One region of the Arthrobacter sp. NPDC080082 genome, then DNA from elsewhere that is predicted to be linked to it. Evidence: predicted binding sites of a transcription regulator. Region 1 holds the regulator's gene; the other holds the start of a gene.

Region 1 (7,516 bases):
GGCGGGTTCTGATCAGGGCCCGCTCCCCATCCGGAACAGGACCCATCATGAGCATCGAAGCAGCCCCGGCCCGCCAGCAGTCCACCTCTGACCTGCGGATCAACGACTTCACCCCGCTGCCCACCCCGCAGGCGATGATTGCCGACCTGCCGCTCGACGAGCGCTGCGCCGACGTCGTCGCCCGCGGCCGGGACGAGGTACGCGCGGTGATGGACGGCGTCGACGACCGGCTCCTGGTGATCGTGGGCCCCTGCTCGATCCACGACCCCAAGGCCGGCCTGGAATACGCCCGCCGGCTGGTCAGCCAGGCCGAGAAGCACCGCGGGGACCTGCTGATCGTGATGCGCACCTACTTCGAGAAGCCGCGGACCACGGTGGGCTGGAAGGGCCTGATCAACGATCCGGGGCTCGACGGCGGCCACGACATCGCGGGCGGCCTGCGGGCCGCGCGGCAGTTCCTGCGCCAGGTCACCGCCCTGGGACTGCCCACCGCCACGGAGTTCCTGGAGCCGATCAGCCCGCAGTACATGGCCGACCTGGTGTCCTGGGGTGCCATCGGCGCCCGCACCACCGAGAGCCAGATCCACCGCCAGCTCGCCTCGGGCCTGTCCATGCCGATCGGGTTCAAGAACGGCACCGACGGCGGCCTGCAGGTGGCGCTCGACGCGTGCAGCGCGGGCGGTGCCGCCCAGGCGTTCCTCGGCATTGACGGCGAGGGCCGGGCCTCCATGGTCAGCACCGCCGGCAACCCGGACACGCATGTCATTCTGCGCGGCGGCAGCGGCGGCCCGAACTACGCAGCCGCCGACGTCGCGGACGCCTCCGCCAAGCTGGCCGGACGGCAGCTGAACCCGCGCCTGATCGTGGACGCCAGCCACGCCAACAGCGGCAAGAACCACCACCGGCAGGCCGAGGTGGCCATGGAAATCGGCGCGCAGCTGGAAAACGGCGGGGCGTCCGCGGCGGCGATCGGCGGCGTGATGCTGGAGAGCTTCCTGGTGGGCGGGGCGCAGGCGCTCGACGTCGACGCGCACGCCGCCGGGACCGACGACCTGACCTACGGCCAGAGCGTGACGGACGCCTGCATGGACTGGGACGTCACGGCGTCCGTGCTGGACCAGCTGGCGGCTTCGGCCCGGGCCCGCCGGGACCGGCTTACGGCGGAATAGTCCTGTCCAATTCCTGAGGAACTCTTTCACATTGGCACCAGAAACCCCTAGAGTATCTAGCACATGGTTGTTTGATGGCTCAGCATCGGCACACCGCCATGTCGTTCAGACGGGGCAGCCGTTCGCTTGAGCAAAAGGAATAAGGGAAATGTCTTCGGAGGCCAACTTCTCCAACGCGCGCTTTCTCACTGTGGCCGAGGTCGCGGAGGTCATGCGCGTATCCAAGATGACCGTGTATCGCCTGGTGCACTCCGGTGAAATGCCGGCGGTGCGTTTTGGCCGCTCCTACCGGGTTCCGGAAAGCGCCGTCGAACAGTACCTCAAGGGTGCTGTGGTCGACGGGCACACCGAAACGGCCTGAGCCCGCCGCCGTTCAGCCCGGGCCGCGCTTCACCCCTGCCCGGGCCGCGGTCGTGGTGCGGGCCGCGGAGGCGGTACCCTGTTAAGGAACGTTTAACGTCATTGTAAGAACCTGTCAGTTGTTTCAGTCTGCTGCTAAGCCCGCGGACACTTCCCAACGGGCAGGTACTGCATCTAGCCGGTAAGGAACTTTCGTGGGTTCAGTTATTAAGAAGCGTCGCAAGCGTATGGCCAAGAAGAAGCACCGCAAGCTGCTTCGCAAGACCCGCCACCAGCGCCGCAACAAGAAGTAGAGATACTTCGTTCAGCGTGAAATGCCCGTTGCCTTCCGGCAGCGGGCATTTTCTTTGCCCGGACGAGGGTCAACCGGGGCGGTGTGCTTTGAGGCTGGGGCGCGGAATCCGCGGCGCTCGGGGAAATCCGCACCGATTTCGGACCAGCGCATACCGGACCCGGGGTGCGCCGGTCCGAATCCGCCGCCTCCGTCCGGAACCGTAGCGGAAACGGTGACGCCGGGGCTGTCCCATCCGGGGGAGCGCCGCCTCGGTCCGCAACCGCAGCGGAAACCGGGCGAGCTTAGGCGGTGGGGCCGCGGAAGCGGGAGTAGCTGCGCCAGAGGCCGTAGATGGCGCCGCCGACCGTGGCCGCCTTCAGGCCCAGGGTCGCGGCCCGGCGGCCGGACCGGAAATCGTAGACCGGCCAGTTGTTCTCGCGGGCGTGGCGGCGCAGCCGGGCGTCAGGATTGATCGCCACCGGGTGGCCCACCATGCTCAGCAGGGGAATGTCGTTGTGCGAGTCGCTGTAAGCCCAGCAGCGGGACAGGTCCAGGTCCTGCTCCTCGGCGACGCGGCGGACGGCGACGGCCTTGGCCGGACCGTGCAGGATGTCGCCCACCAGCCGCCCGGTGTAGGAGCCCTCGTGGATCTCGCCCACGGTGCCGAGTGCGCCGGTGAGGCCCAGCCGGGTGGAGATCACCGTGGCCACCTCGATCGGCGTCGCGGTGACGAGCCAGACCGGGCGGTCCATCCGCAGGTGCTGTTCGGCGAGGGCCTTGGTGCCGGGCCAGATCCGGGACTCGATCATCTCGTCGTAGACCTCTTCGCCGAGGGCCTCGATGTCCTTGACGGTGAAGCCGGAGGCCAGGCTGAGGGCGGTATCGCGGACGGCATGGACGTCCTCGAGGTTCTCACCGCGGCAGACGAACATCAGCTGTTTCCAGCCAAACCCTGCGGCCTGGCGGAGGGTGAACGCCCCGCGCTGGTGCATTTTGCGTGCCACGTGGAAGAGGCTGGCGCCGCGCATCAGCGTGTTGTCGACGTCGAAGAAGGCAGCTTCGCCGTGCTTCGGTGACGCTGCCGTCCGCGCGGCGACGGCGACGATCTTCTCCTCGGACATGCCACGAGTCTAGTCAATGCGGCAGGCATCCCCGTGATCGGAGCCGTCCGCCGCACCGTAGGAGCGGGCCGAAAAGCCCTGCAAACCTTGCGGGAGAGAGGGGCACGGCACCTTCGTCGGGCCGGACCAGGGCTGCGTCGACGACGGCGCCGGCGCCCGGCTACCGTTAAACCATGGCCAGCACCGACCCGCACCAGGCGCCCAGTCCCGCCGTCGTCCTCATCACCAAGCCGAACTGCCACCTGTGCGAGGACGCGCGCGACGCCGTGACCCGGGTGACCGCCGCGCTGGGCCTGGAGTGGTCCGAGCAGTCGATCGACGACGACGCGGCCCTGCGTGAGCGTTTCGCCGAGGAGATTCCGGTGGTGCTGGTGGACGGGGTGCAGCGCGACTTCTGGCGGATCGATGAGGCGCGGCTGACGCGGACCCTTACCCGCGCGCTCGGCACCGGCCACTGAGCAGGTCATTCAGCCTGGCACTGATAAGCCGGCCGGCCGCCGCTGCTTTGTGGGCCGAAGTCGCCCGGCCCTAGAGTGGGAAGACAACAGAACTCGATGGAGCAGATAGTGACCTCGCTGGACCCCGCACCCGGCGCCCTGGCCGCGGGTGCCGGCGCAGCCGCCAAGCAAATCCCGCCCGCGGCCGTGGCGCGGCTGACCCTCTATCTGCGCGCCCTCACCACGCTCCTGTCCGAGGGAGTGGACCGGGTCTCGTCCGAATCGCTCGCCGAGGCCTCCGGGGTCAGCTCCTCCACCCTCCGCAAGGACCTGTCCTACGTCGGCTCCTACGGCACCCGCGGCGTCGGCTATGAGGTGCAGTACCTGAACCAGCACATTGCCGCGGCTCTGGGACTGACCCGGGACTGGAAGGTCGCGATCGTCGGCGCCGGCAACCTGGGCAAGGCGCTGGCCCGGTACGGCGGGTTCGAATCCCGCGGCTTCGACATCGTCGCCATCCTCGACGCCGACCAGATGGTGATCGGCAGCGAGGTGGGCTGGCTGCGGGTCAGCGACGCCGCCGACCTCGAAGCGGTCCTGCACCGCACCGGCGCCAACATGGTGGTCCTGGCGCTGCCCGCCGCCGTCGCCCAAAGCGTCTGTGACCGGGTGGTGGCCGCCGGGGTACGCAGCATTCTCAGCTTTGCCCCGGTGATGCTTCAGGTCCCGGACGGGGTGAACCTGCGGAAGGTGGACATGGCCACCGAACTGCAGATCCTCGCCTATCACGCACAAAGGGCGCAGGACCCGGACGACGCCGACTGATCAGTCGGCGTCGTCCGGGTCCCGCGCCCGGCGCGTGAACGCGGCGTCTAGCGGCCGTACGGGTTCTGGCCGTACGGGTTGGCGAACGGCTGCTGCTTCTTGAAGTACGGGGCGACGGCGGGCATGTACAGGATGACGATGCCGGCGACGCCGAGGACCACGGCCAGCGTGCCGAGGCTGAGCGGGAACAGGCTCAGCAGCGACAGGGCCGCCAGCACGGTGCCGAGGATGCGGGCCCAGTTCCGGCCCTTCCGGACGTTCAGGGCCACCAGGGCGTACAGGCCGGCGCTGATCACGGCGAAGACGATGATGCTGACCATCACCGCGCCCTTGATGCTGTCGTAGCTGATGTCCGCGCCGCCGGCGGCCATCTGCTGCTCGACCGTGCTACGCATCGCGGGGTTGTCCAGGGTACCGAGCGCCAGGAGCAGCGAGATCACCCAGACGACGCCGGAGGCCACCAGCAGCCAGAAGGCGGTGTTGAGCAGCTGCGGCTGGCCCGCGGCTGACTGCTGCGGCTGCTCGGACGGGTACCCGTACGGCGAGGGGCCCTGGGTGTATGCCGGGGGCTGCTGGCCATACTGCGGCTGGCCGTACTGGGAGCCGTTCTGCCCATACTGAGGCGCCTGCTGGCCGTACTGGGGTGCCTGCTGGCCATACTGCGGCGCATTCTGGCCATACTGGGGTGCCTGCTGGCCATACTGCGGCGCGTTCTGGCCGTACTGCGGCTGCTGCCCGTACTGGGGTGTGCCGGACTCGTGCCCGTCAGGGCTGGAGGGCTCGACTGGCGGGTTGGTCATGGCGGTCCTCTGCATTTGAAGGCGAACTGCCGGGATCAGCGCCTAGACCCTGCCCCCAGCGTGGATAGTCCCACCGTACCCCGACCGCGCGCCGTTGTGGGGGAACGGATGCCGCGCACTTCCCGTGAAATACGGCGGCCTCAGGTCCGGGACTTGCCGGCTTCGAACCAGGCCTGGGCCGCCGGCAGCCACATCAGCACCGTGGCAGCGAGGCAGATGACGAAGCTGGGCCAGCTCCCGCCCCCGGCCAACCCGGTACTGACGGCGGCCAGCAGGAGGCTCACACCGGCGGCGACGGTCAGGGCGTACCGGGCCCACTCCCGGCCCTCCTTCATCTTCATGGCCAGCGTCACCTGGGCCGCCGCGAGGGCGAGGGCGATCAGCACCAGAAGCAGCAGCAGGATGCCGGGACCGGGGGAGACGACGAAGAGGACCAACCCGCCAAAGAGCCCGACGACGCCGGCCAGCAGCCCGAGGAGGCCGCCGGCCACCCAAATCCAGTACGAAATCCTCAGTGGAACGGGCATCGGCGGGACCATGAACATTCCCGCGTAACCGCCCACCGGCAGAACCTCACGGAAGTTCCGGGGATGGTCTGCAGGCCACGCGAACCGGTTGGCGCCTGGCTTGGGTGGCTCGGGAAGGTCGCCGGTGGTGCTCATGAATTTCACTGTAGACGGACCCGCTGACGGTTTCGAGCCGCCACCCGGGGGCCGCCCCAATGAGCGAATGCCCCGCATCATCCTAAGAGGTGCGGGGCATTCGAGGGGCCGGCCGCGGTGGCCGGAAGTGCCCGGCGCTGCCGGGGTGTGCAGACTAGGCTGCGGGGGCGATGAAGGCCAGTTCCAGGTTGATGGCGACCTTGTCGCTGACCAGCACGCCGCCGGCTTCGAGCACGGCGTTCCAGGTCAGGCCGAAGTCCTTGCGGCTGATGGTCGTCTCGGCGGTCAGGCCGGCGCGGGTGTTGCCGAAGGGATCGACGGCCACGCCGTTGAGCTCGGTCTCGAGGGTGACGGGGCGGGTGATGCCCTTGATGGTCAGGTCGCCCTGCAGCTCGTAGGCGTCGCCTTTCTCGACAATGCCGTTGGAGACGAAGGAGATCTCCGGGAACTTCTCGACGTCGAAGAAGTCTTCGCCGCGGACGTGGCCGTCGCGGTTGGCGTCGCCGGAGTCGAAGCTGGCGGTCTTGATGGTGGCGTTGACCTTGGAGTCGGCGACGTTCTCGGAGAGGTCGAGAGTGGCGTCGGCTTCCTTGAACTGGCCGCGGACCTTGCTGATGCCCGCGTGGCGGACGGTGAAGCCGATCTCGCTGTGCGAGTTGTCGAGGGTCCAGGTGCCGGCGGTGAGGTTAGCGGGAAGTGCCATGGTGGTTCTCCTTGAGTAAGTGATTCGTTCGGATCGTTGTCTGATCGTCGGTCGCGGCCTCATTGGTTGAAGTCTCAACTAACTGCTTCACCCAGTATAAACATGCATTTGCATCTTTTATTCCACCTGCGGGGAACATTTCGGAAAAAACTTGAGTTCTACTCCTCGTAGAAGATTTCGTCATTGCCCCTGCCCTTTGAGAAACTGGTACACATGCCCCACGCGACTGTTCATCTGCTCCGCCATGGCGAGGTCCATAATCCCGACGGCGTCCTCTACGGCAGGCTCCCGGAATTCCACCTCTCCCAGCTGGGCCGGGAGATGGCGCAGACCGTCGCGGACCACTTCAGCCGCCGCGTCGCCGAGGGCGCCAACATCGTGCACCTGGCGGCGTCGCCGCTGACCCGGGCGCAGGAGACGGCGCAGCCGATCTCGCAGGCACTGGGCCTGCCGATCGCCACCGAGGGACGCATTATCGAGGCGGCCAATTACTTCGAGGGGATGCAGGTGTCCCGCTCCGAGATCCTCAAGCCCCGGCACTGGCCCATGCTCCGCAACCCGCTCCGCCCCTCCTGGGGAGAGCCATACCAGGAGCAGGCCACCCGCGTCCGCGCCGCCGTCCAGGACGCCCGGCTCAAGGCCATAGAACTCGGCGGTGAGGACGCCCAGGCCATCCTGGTCAGCCACCAGCTGCCCATCTGGGCCACGCGCCTGAGTGCCGAAGGCCGCCGCTTGTGGCACGATCCCCGCAAGCGCGAATGCACCCTGACGTCCGTGACCTCCCTCGTGTTCAACGACGACGGCACGCTGCTGCGCGTGGACTACAGCGAACCCGCCGCCGCCCTGCTTCCGGGCGCGTCGAGCACGCCGGGAGCCTGAGCATGGAGACGACGAACGTCCGCGTCACCCGGCGCGGCCTCCTCGCCGCCGGCGGTGCGGGCCTGGCTACGGTACTGGGCCTGACCGGCTGCGCCCAGGAAGACGACCTGGCCAAGCAGGCCAAAGCCGGGGACAACAAGAACTACGTTGCCGGCGACGGCTCCGTCACCGAATTCGCAGCCGCGGACCGCAAGAAGCCGGTGGACCTCAAGGGCACCCTCTTCGACGGCACCACCGTCACCGCCGCGCAGTTCCAGGGCAAGGTCACCGTCCTGAACTTCTGGTT
Region 2 (7,516 bases), on a different contig from region 1:
AACGGCGTTCGTAGATGGATGGCCGCTATTCCCGTGCCGGCAACGGCCCGGGACCACAGAACCCGGCGTATCGGTCAACCCATCCCACGACTTAGAGCAGGACAACGGCTGAGGGCCGGCACCATGCTGAAGTGGTCCCCGAAAGTTGGACTCACAATAAGGTGAGCTTATACGTAGCGGCCTCTTGAAGGGTTCTCGAGGAAGCCTTCGTTCCAGACGGGACGGAGCCTTCCTTCGCAATCAGCGCCCTAGGAAGTCAAGAGCAGCTCGGCGGGAATGGTAAAAACCCATGCCGACGTCCCTCATGAGGAAGTCTACGAATGTGGAAGGAGCGGCGGTTGAACGGTAATCCGGTGAGGTCCCACGGAGAAGCCGGAGCGCTGGTCTTCGGGCCTCTTTGAACCTAGAATTCGGGCACCGGTCAGCGGCGAACCAGGAGGATGAGCATGGAGGCTCTACTGTTTGGTTTAGTCGGGCTGGCAATGGGTCTATTTTGCTTAGCCATCTCCGGCCCCTTGGCCAAACTGGCGACGAACTGGAACATCTTCATTCGTCAAGATGCAGACGTTCTTGAGGCTTATAGAAGCATGAAGCTCCGCAAGATACGACTGGTCGCAAAGAGCTTCATGGTTCTTGGTGGCGTTTTTGTTATCGCGGGGCTTATAGGTTGGAGCCTTGGGAATCGTTAGCCAAGCAGCCGGGATTTGACGAACCTACTACCGTCTCTGCCCGCAATACCCGCCGGTCTGGACTATGCCGTCCTCCTAGCTAGGAGGGCCGTTGCCATGTTGGAAGCACGGTATGCCACAGGGCTTAGGCCCTCGAGCGTCGTTGAGATTCTTTCGGTGTTGTACCAGTGGATGTATTCGCTTAGCGCTGATGCCAGTGCGTCGGTGTTGAAGAATTGGACGCGGTGGAAGAGCTCTTCTTTGAGGTGTCCGAAGAAGTTCTCCATGACAGCGTTGTCGTAGCAGTTGGCTCTGCGGGACATGGATTGAATCGCGCCGGCGTTTTGCAGAAGTTCGCGCCAGGAGGGGGGTTGGTATTGGAACCCCTGATCGGAGTGCACGAGTGGTTTCTGATCGTCCTCAAGGGCAGCCAGGGCGCGCCGTAGCGAGGAGTTTGTAAGTTCCAGATTCGGCGAGATTCCGATGGCGTAGGAGATAATCGACCGGTCGAAGAGGTCCATCACCGCGGATAGGTAGAGTTTCCTGTCGCCCACGCTGAACTCGGTCACAACCGTCACCCACTTCTGGTTCGGTGCATCTGCTTGGAACTGGCGTTTCAACAGGTTCGGGGCAATTGCGCCTTGCTCGCCCTGATAGGAGTTGTAGCGCTTCTTTCGTCGAACCTTGCAGACCAGCCGCAGCGCACGCATCAGCTTCAGCACCGTCTTCTTCGCGACCGTCCATCCTCGTTTGATCAGCTCGATATGGACACGGCGGTGCCCGTATCGGGCGTGGCTCTTCTCAAAGATGCTCGTGACCGCGGCTTTGAGGTCTGCTTGCGGGTCAGGGGCGAGGAGTCGAGCTTGGTGGTAGAAGAACGTGGACCGAGGCAGCCCGGCAACGTCCAGAAGAACTTCCAACCGGTGTTCGGCCTTGAGAGCGATCACAGCGCTGACTTTTAGCGCTGTTCCTCGTCCCTCAAGGCGTTTACTTTTCCCAGGAAGGCCACCTCGGCCCGCAACCGCTCGTTCTCGCGGCGCAGCCGCTGCAGCTCCGACTCCGGCTCGTCCGGATCCTGCGGAGACGCGAATGGTCGTCCGGGTGGTTTAGGGCGTAAACCGTCTTCGCCGTCATTGCGGTATTTCCGTACCCACTTCTTGATCAGATCCGGTGAAGCGAGTTCGAGCTCCTGGGCCAGGGATATCTGGCTCTCCCCGGCCAGGAAACGACGGACCGCATCGAGTTTGAACTCAGACGTGAACTTCCGATGGGTTGATTTGGTCACTAGCGCCGCACCTCCGCGAAGTCTCCAACGGGTATGAATGCGGATGACAGCCTTCGAATCGACCCCGACCCTCGTCGCCGCTGCCTTCGCGCCCCACCCCGCCTCGAACAACGCTACAGCGGCCTCACGCTGTTCCTCAGATAAAGAACTACTCTCCTGCATAGAACTGCTCCCCGATAGAAGGACCGATTTCTCAGTCCAACTTTCGGGGAGCAGTTCATGCGGTGCCGGCCCTCAGCCGTTGGTGGAGGTGCAGGTCAGGCCTTGCGTTTGATCCAGCCCCACACTGCGGTGGCGACCAGGAGGACCAGGCCGATGATGGCCAACCACAGCAGGCCCTTCACCACGAAGCCAAGGATCGAGAGGATGAGCCAGATGACAAGAAGTGCAACGATGAGTCCCATGCCGCCATCCTAGGCCAGTGGTGCCGGGAAACCCTGGCAATCCGATGTGAGTGATTTCACCCTGTACCGGCCGGTAGGGGGAGGGGGTCCGCCCTAGAATGGAGCGTGAACGTAGAGGTTCAGCCATCGGGTCTGCGTTCGCAGCCGGTGGCTTTTTCTTTGCGGTCACGCGCTCGCCGGGGTGGACCGAATCCCCGCAGCGAGAAGGTTCCGGAGACCCGCCGGCGGCCGACTTCCGCACACGAGGACGTATGCGGTGGATTTTAGGAAGGTAGTTCTGTGAGCCAGACGTCAGATTCTTGTCTTGATACGTGGATGGGCCGGGAGGCGCTCGCCGAGGCCATGATTCCGGTGATCGGCCGGCTGTACCGCGAAAACAATGTGGTGACCTCCATTCACGGCCGGAGCCTGATCAACAAGTCCACCATGAACATCCTGAAGGCGCACCGCTTCGCCCGCCGGATGAGCAAAGAGGAACTCCGCCTCGAGGAGACCGCCCCGCTGCTGGACGCGCTCACCAAGCTGGACCTCGGCGCCGCGGCCATCGACATCGCCCGCCTGACCGAGAAGTACCGCGCCGAGGGCGACGGCGTCAGCCTGGATGAGTTCCTCCGCGAAGAACTCGCTGAGGTTGTCGGCAAGCGCGGCGGCGATGACCGCACCAGCACCGACGTCGTGCTCTACGGCTTTGGCCGCATCGGACGCCTCCTGGCCCGCCTCCTGATCGAGAAGGCCGGCGGCGGCCACGGCCTGCGCCTGCGCGCGATCGTGGTGCGCCGGGGCTCGGACAACGACCTCGCCAAGCGCGCCAGCCTGCTGCGGCGTGACTCCGTCCACGGCTCCTTCGAAGGCACCATCAAGGTTGACCTCGAGAACGACACCATCACCGCCAACGGTGTGCAGATCCAGGTCATCTACTCGGACAACCCCGCCACCGTCGACTACACCGCCTACGGCATCCACGACGCGCTGGTGGTCGACAACACCGGCCGCTGGCGCGACGCCGAGGGCCTCTCCCAGCACCTGCAGAGCAGGGGCGTGTCCCGGGTCCTGCTCACCGCACCGGGCAAGGGCGACCTGAAGAACATCGTGCACGGCATCAACCACGCCGCGATCACCGACGAGGACAAGATCGTCACCGCCGCGTCCTGCACCACTAACGCCATCACCCCGGTGCTGAAGGCCATCAATGACCGCTACGGCGTCATCCACGGCCACGTGGAGACCGTCCACTCCTTCACCAACGACCAGAACCTGATCGACAACTTCCACAAGGGCGACCGGCGCGGACGCTCCGCTGCGCTGAACATGGTCATCACCGAGACCGGTGCCGCCAAGGCCGTCGCCAAGGCCCTCCCCGAACTCCAGGGCAAGCTCACCGGCAACGCCATCCGCGTCCCCACCCCGGACGTCTCGATGGCCATCCTGAACCTGAACCTCGAGAACGGCACCACCAAGGACGAGGTCAACGACTACCTGCGCGAGATGTCGCTGCACTCCGAGCTGCGCAAGCAGATCGACTACATCGACTCGCCCGAGGTGGTCTCCACCGACTTCGTCGGCTCCCGCCGCGCCGGCATCGTGGACGGCCTCGCCACGATCTCCAACGACAAGAACCTCGTCCTCTACGTCTGGTACGACAACGAGTTCGGCTACAGCTGCCAGGTGGTCCGGGTCATGGAGGAAATGGCCGGGGTCAACCCGCCGTCGTTCCCCGCCAAGGACGCCGTCGCCACCCTTGAGGCCGCGGGCCTGCCCGTCGAGGTCGGCTAAGTCACCGACACGGAGCGCTTTCCCGGCCGGTTCTCTGGAAACGGCCGGGAAAGCGAACCACAATGGGAGCCATGGAACAGAACCAGGCTACGGAGCACGAAACCACCCTTGAACACGCCCTCGATGTGGCCCGGCGCAATGCCAAGGAAGCCAAGCGGCTCCTCGACGACGCCCGCGCCAAACGTGAAGCCGGAGAGATCGACGACGCCCGGGTCGCCCAGCTGGAGGCCCTGTCGAACCTCGCGGAGGAGGACCTCCGCCGCGTCACCCGCGAACAGTAGCCCCGCGGCCCCGCCCTTCTGGTAAGACCCTGACCCTCCCTCCACACTGTGCATAACCGCGGTCCGGGGCGGGCAGCGGCCTAGGCTTTTCCCGTGATGGAGAACCAGCACCCGGCAGCGGATCCCGCGGAGACCGCGTGAGCGTCACGTGGGCGCAGTACCGGAGGGCACGACGGCGGTCCCGCCAAGCGTGGATTGTCCTGGCGGCCGCCGCGCTGGCCTTTCTCCTGACGCTGGTCTGGTTCTTTGCCGACGGCCAGTTCCGCCTCGGCGGCGGGTTCTCCGACGGGCCTACGGACGCCCCGGTGCTGGCGGCGTGGATGAGTCCCGTCGCTGCGGTGCGGGCGGTGCCGGCGGGCCGGGTCGCGGACCTGCTGGAGTCGCTGCCGGTCAGGGCCCGGGATCCCGCCGCCAACTACGACCGGGCGGCGTTCGGACAGGCGTGGCTCGACGTCGACCGGAACGGCTGCGATACCCGTAACGACATCCTCCGGCGGGACCTCGCCGACGCCCGTTTTACGGACGGGTCCCGCTGCCGGGTCGGTTCCGGCAGTTTCCGGGAGCCCTATACCGGCCGGCAGACAGCCTTCCGGCGTGGGGCCGAGTCCAGCAAGGCCATCCAGATCGACCACGTCGTGGCGCTCGGCGACGCGTGGCAGACCGGCGCGCAGCAGCTCACGGCCCTGCAGCGCACACACCTCGCCAACGACCCGCTGAACCTGGTTGCTGCGGACGGCCCTGCCAACCAGGACAAAAGCTCCTCGGACGCCGCCGGCTGGCTCCCGCCCAACAAGGCCTTCCGCTGCCACTACGTCGCCCGCCAGGTCTCGGTGAAGGCGGCCTACGCCCTGTGGGTGACGGCGGCGGAAAAGGAGGCGATGCGGCGGGTGCTCGGAAGCTGCCCGGATCAATCGACCATCAGGCCAGGCTGAACTCCTGCCGGGCCAGTTCGGCTTCCAGCCGCTCGACGTCGTCCCGGTGGCAGAGCTCGGTGGCCGGGGTGGTGACCGTTGCGCTGCCCGCCGCGACGGCGGAGCGGAACGCGGCGGCGCTGTCCAGCCCTTGCGCCAGCCGCAGGACGAATGCCGCGAGGAAGCTGTCTCCGGCACCGACCGTGCTGCGGACCTCCACTTTCGGGACGGCCAGGCGCAGCGTGCCCGCCGTGGAGGCGAGCACCGCGCCGGCCGCGCCGAGGGTCAGGGCCACGTTCTCGGCGGAGCCGTCCGCCACCAGCGTGGCGGCGGCGTCGAGTTCTGCCTGCTCGTCCTTCAAAGTGGTCCCGAAGTGCAGGCCCAGCTCCCGCCGGCTGGGCTTGACCAGGAAGACGCCCTCGGCCAGGGCGGCGGCCAGAGCCGGACCGGAGGCGTCCACCACGCAGCGGGCGCCCTGCTCCCGGGCCAGGCGGGCGATCCGGGCGTAGAAGTCCTCGGGCACGCCGGGTGGCAGGCTGCCGCTGGCCACCACGTAGCCGCCGGGCTGGATGGAATCGGCCACCAGCCCCAGGCAGAGGCGCCATTCGGGTTCGCTGAGCTCGGGGCCCTGGAGGACGAAGCGGAATTGCTCGCCGGTGCCGGTCTCGTCCACGGTGAAATCCTGCCGGGTGCTGCCCTGGAGCGGGACCACCAGGGCGGGCAGCCGCTCGGCCTCGACCAGTCGGCGGTAGGCCTCGCCGGTTGGCCCACCGGCGGTGTAGATGGCGAGGGGCCGGCCGCCGAGGCGCTGGACCACGCGGGCCACGTTGATGCCGCCGCCGCCGGGATCCAGGCGGCTCGGGCCGCAGCGCAGCTTATGGCCGCTGGTGACGTGCTCCGTGGTGGTGCTGACGTCCAGGGCCGGGTTGATGGTGAGGGTCAGGATGGGCTTCGCCGGGGCGGGCAGAGTGGCTTCCATGCTGCCAAGCATAGGAGCGGCGGCCGCCGGTGTCCCGGGTCGTCGCCGGTTAGTGCCCGAAGGGGTCCGGGTCCACGCCGGGCATCCAGGTCAGGCCCGGGACGCCCCAGCCGCTCTTCTTGGCCTGCTTCATCGCCTTGCGGGAGTACCGGTCGATCAGGCGGTTGACGTACAGCTTGCCGTCGAGGTGGTCGTATTCGTGCTGCATCACCCGGGCGAACCAGCCCGTCGCCTCGAACTCGATCGGGTTGCCCTCGCCGTCGAAGCCCTGCACCCGGGCCCATTCGGCACGCTTGAGCGGGTAGTGGCCGCCCGGGAAGGACAGGCAGCCTTCCTCTTCCTCGTCCGGGTCCGGCAGCGCCCCGGAGACTTTGGAGAGCGTGAGGACGGGGTTGACCACGACGCCGGAGGGCGGCGCGCCGTCGTCGTTCTCGTACTTGTAGACGAAGAGGCGCTTGCCGACCCCCACCTGCGGGGCGGCCAGTCCGACGCCGTTGGCGGCGTCGTTGGTTTCGAACATGTCCGCGATCAGGGTCCGCAGCTCGTCGTCGAAGACCTCGACCTCGGCGGCCCGGCGGTGCAGCACGGGTTCGCCCCAGATGGTGATGGGCAGGACAGTCATGGCGCGGAGCTTCCTTTGGTGCGGGGGAGGGAGAGGTGCGGGGGAGGGGACGGGTCAGCCGGCGATGCCGCGGCCGACGACGTCCCGCATGATCTCGTTGGTGCCGCCGAAGATGGTCAGCAGGCGGGCGGCGAGGAAGGCCTGCGCCACCGGGTATTCCATGATGTAGCCGTAGCCGCCGTGCAGCTGCAGGCAGCGGTCCGTGACGGACTTCGCCCGCTCGGAGGCCCACAGCTTCACCCGGGCGGCGGAGGACGCGTCGAGTTCCCCGGCGTTGAACACGGTGATGGCCCGGTCCACGTAGGACTCGGTGACCTCGACCTCGGTGAGGATGTCGGCGAGCTCGAAGCGGCTGTTCTGGAAATCGATGATCCGCTCGCCGAAGGCGTTGCGGTCCTTCGTGTACCGCACGGTCGCCTCGTACACGGCGCGGGCGACGGCGGAACCGGCGACGGCGATGCCCAGCCGGCCCTGCGGCAGCTGCCCGGCGCAGTACCGCAGCCCCTGGCCCTCCTCGCCGACGAGGTCGGCGTGCGGGACCCGGACATTGTCGAAGAAGAGCTCGGCGGTGTCGGAGGCCTTCAGGCCCATCT

What was found. Region 1 encodes Rex, which represses fermentation and respiration genes when NADH is low (regulators of the CRP and FNR family bind a similar motif). Its sites were predicted from a motif close to CTTGTGAANNNNTTCACAAG; they were not measured.
Region 2: a site for Rex is predicted at 2,401-2,420, ahead of AB0O44_RS05240 (glyceraldehyde-3-phosphate dehydrogenase). Genes of this name have one in related genera too.

What each region holds. Positions count from the first base shown of each region.
Region 1 covers NZ_JBFBKQ010000001.1:536,988-544,503, reverse strand. The annotation lists gene AB0O44_RS02520 (3-deoxy-7-phosphoheptulonate synthase) at 48-1,169, shown strand; gene AB0O44_RS02515 (helix-turn-helix domain-containing protein) at 1,318-1,530, shown strand; gene AB0O44_RS02510 (AURKAIP1/COX24 domain-containing protein) at 1,724-1,822, shown strand; gene AB0O44_RS02505 (HAD-IB family hydrolase) at 2,106-2,924, opposite strand; gene AB0O44_RS02500 (glutaredoxin family protein) at 3,098-3,382, shown strand; gene AB0O44_RS02495 (redox-sensing transcriptional repressor Rex) at 3,479-4,186, shown strand; gene AB0O44_RS02490 (hypothetical protein) at 4,234-4,986, opposite strand; gene AB0O44_RS02485 (hypothetical protein) at 5,127-5,648, opposite strand; gene AB0O44_RS02480 (YceI family protein) at 5,803-6,351, opposite strand; gene AB0O44_RS02475 (histidine phosphatase family protein) at 6,565-7,230, shown strand; gene AB0O44_RS02470 (TlpA disulfide reductase family protein) at 7,233-7,516, shown strand, end outside.
Region 2 covers NZ_JBFBKQ010000002.1:197,453-204,968, forward strand. The annotation lists RNA gene rnpB (RNase P RNA component class A) at 1-86, shown strand, start outside; gene AB0O44_RS05220 (hypothetical protein) at 447-689, shown strand; gene AB0O44_RS05225 (IS3 family transposase) at 752-1,615, opposite strand; gene AB0O44_RS05230 (helix-turn-helix domain-containing protein) at 1,627-1,953, opposite strand; gene AB0O44_RS05235 (hypothetical protein) at 2,211-2,357, opposite strand; gene AB0O44_RS05240 (glyceraldehyde-3-phosphate dehydrogenase) at 2,637-4,130, shown strand; gene AB0O44_RS05245 (hypothetical protein) at 4,202-4,411, shown strand; gene AB0O44_RS05250 (HNH endonuclease family protein) at 4,549-5,343, shown strand; gene AB0O44_RS05255 (1-phosphofructokinase family hexose kinase) at 5,330-6,301, opposite strand; gene def (peptide deformylase) at 6,351-6,923, opposite strand; gene AB0O44_RS05265 (acyl-CoA dehydrogenase family protein) at 6,978-7,516, opposite strand, start outside.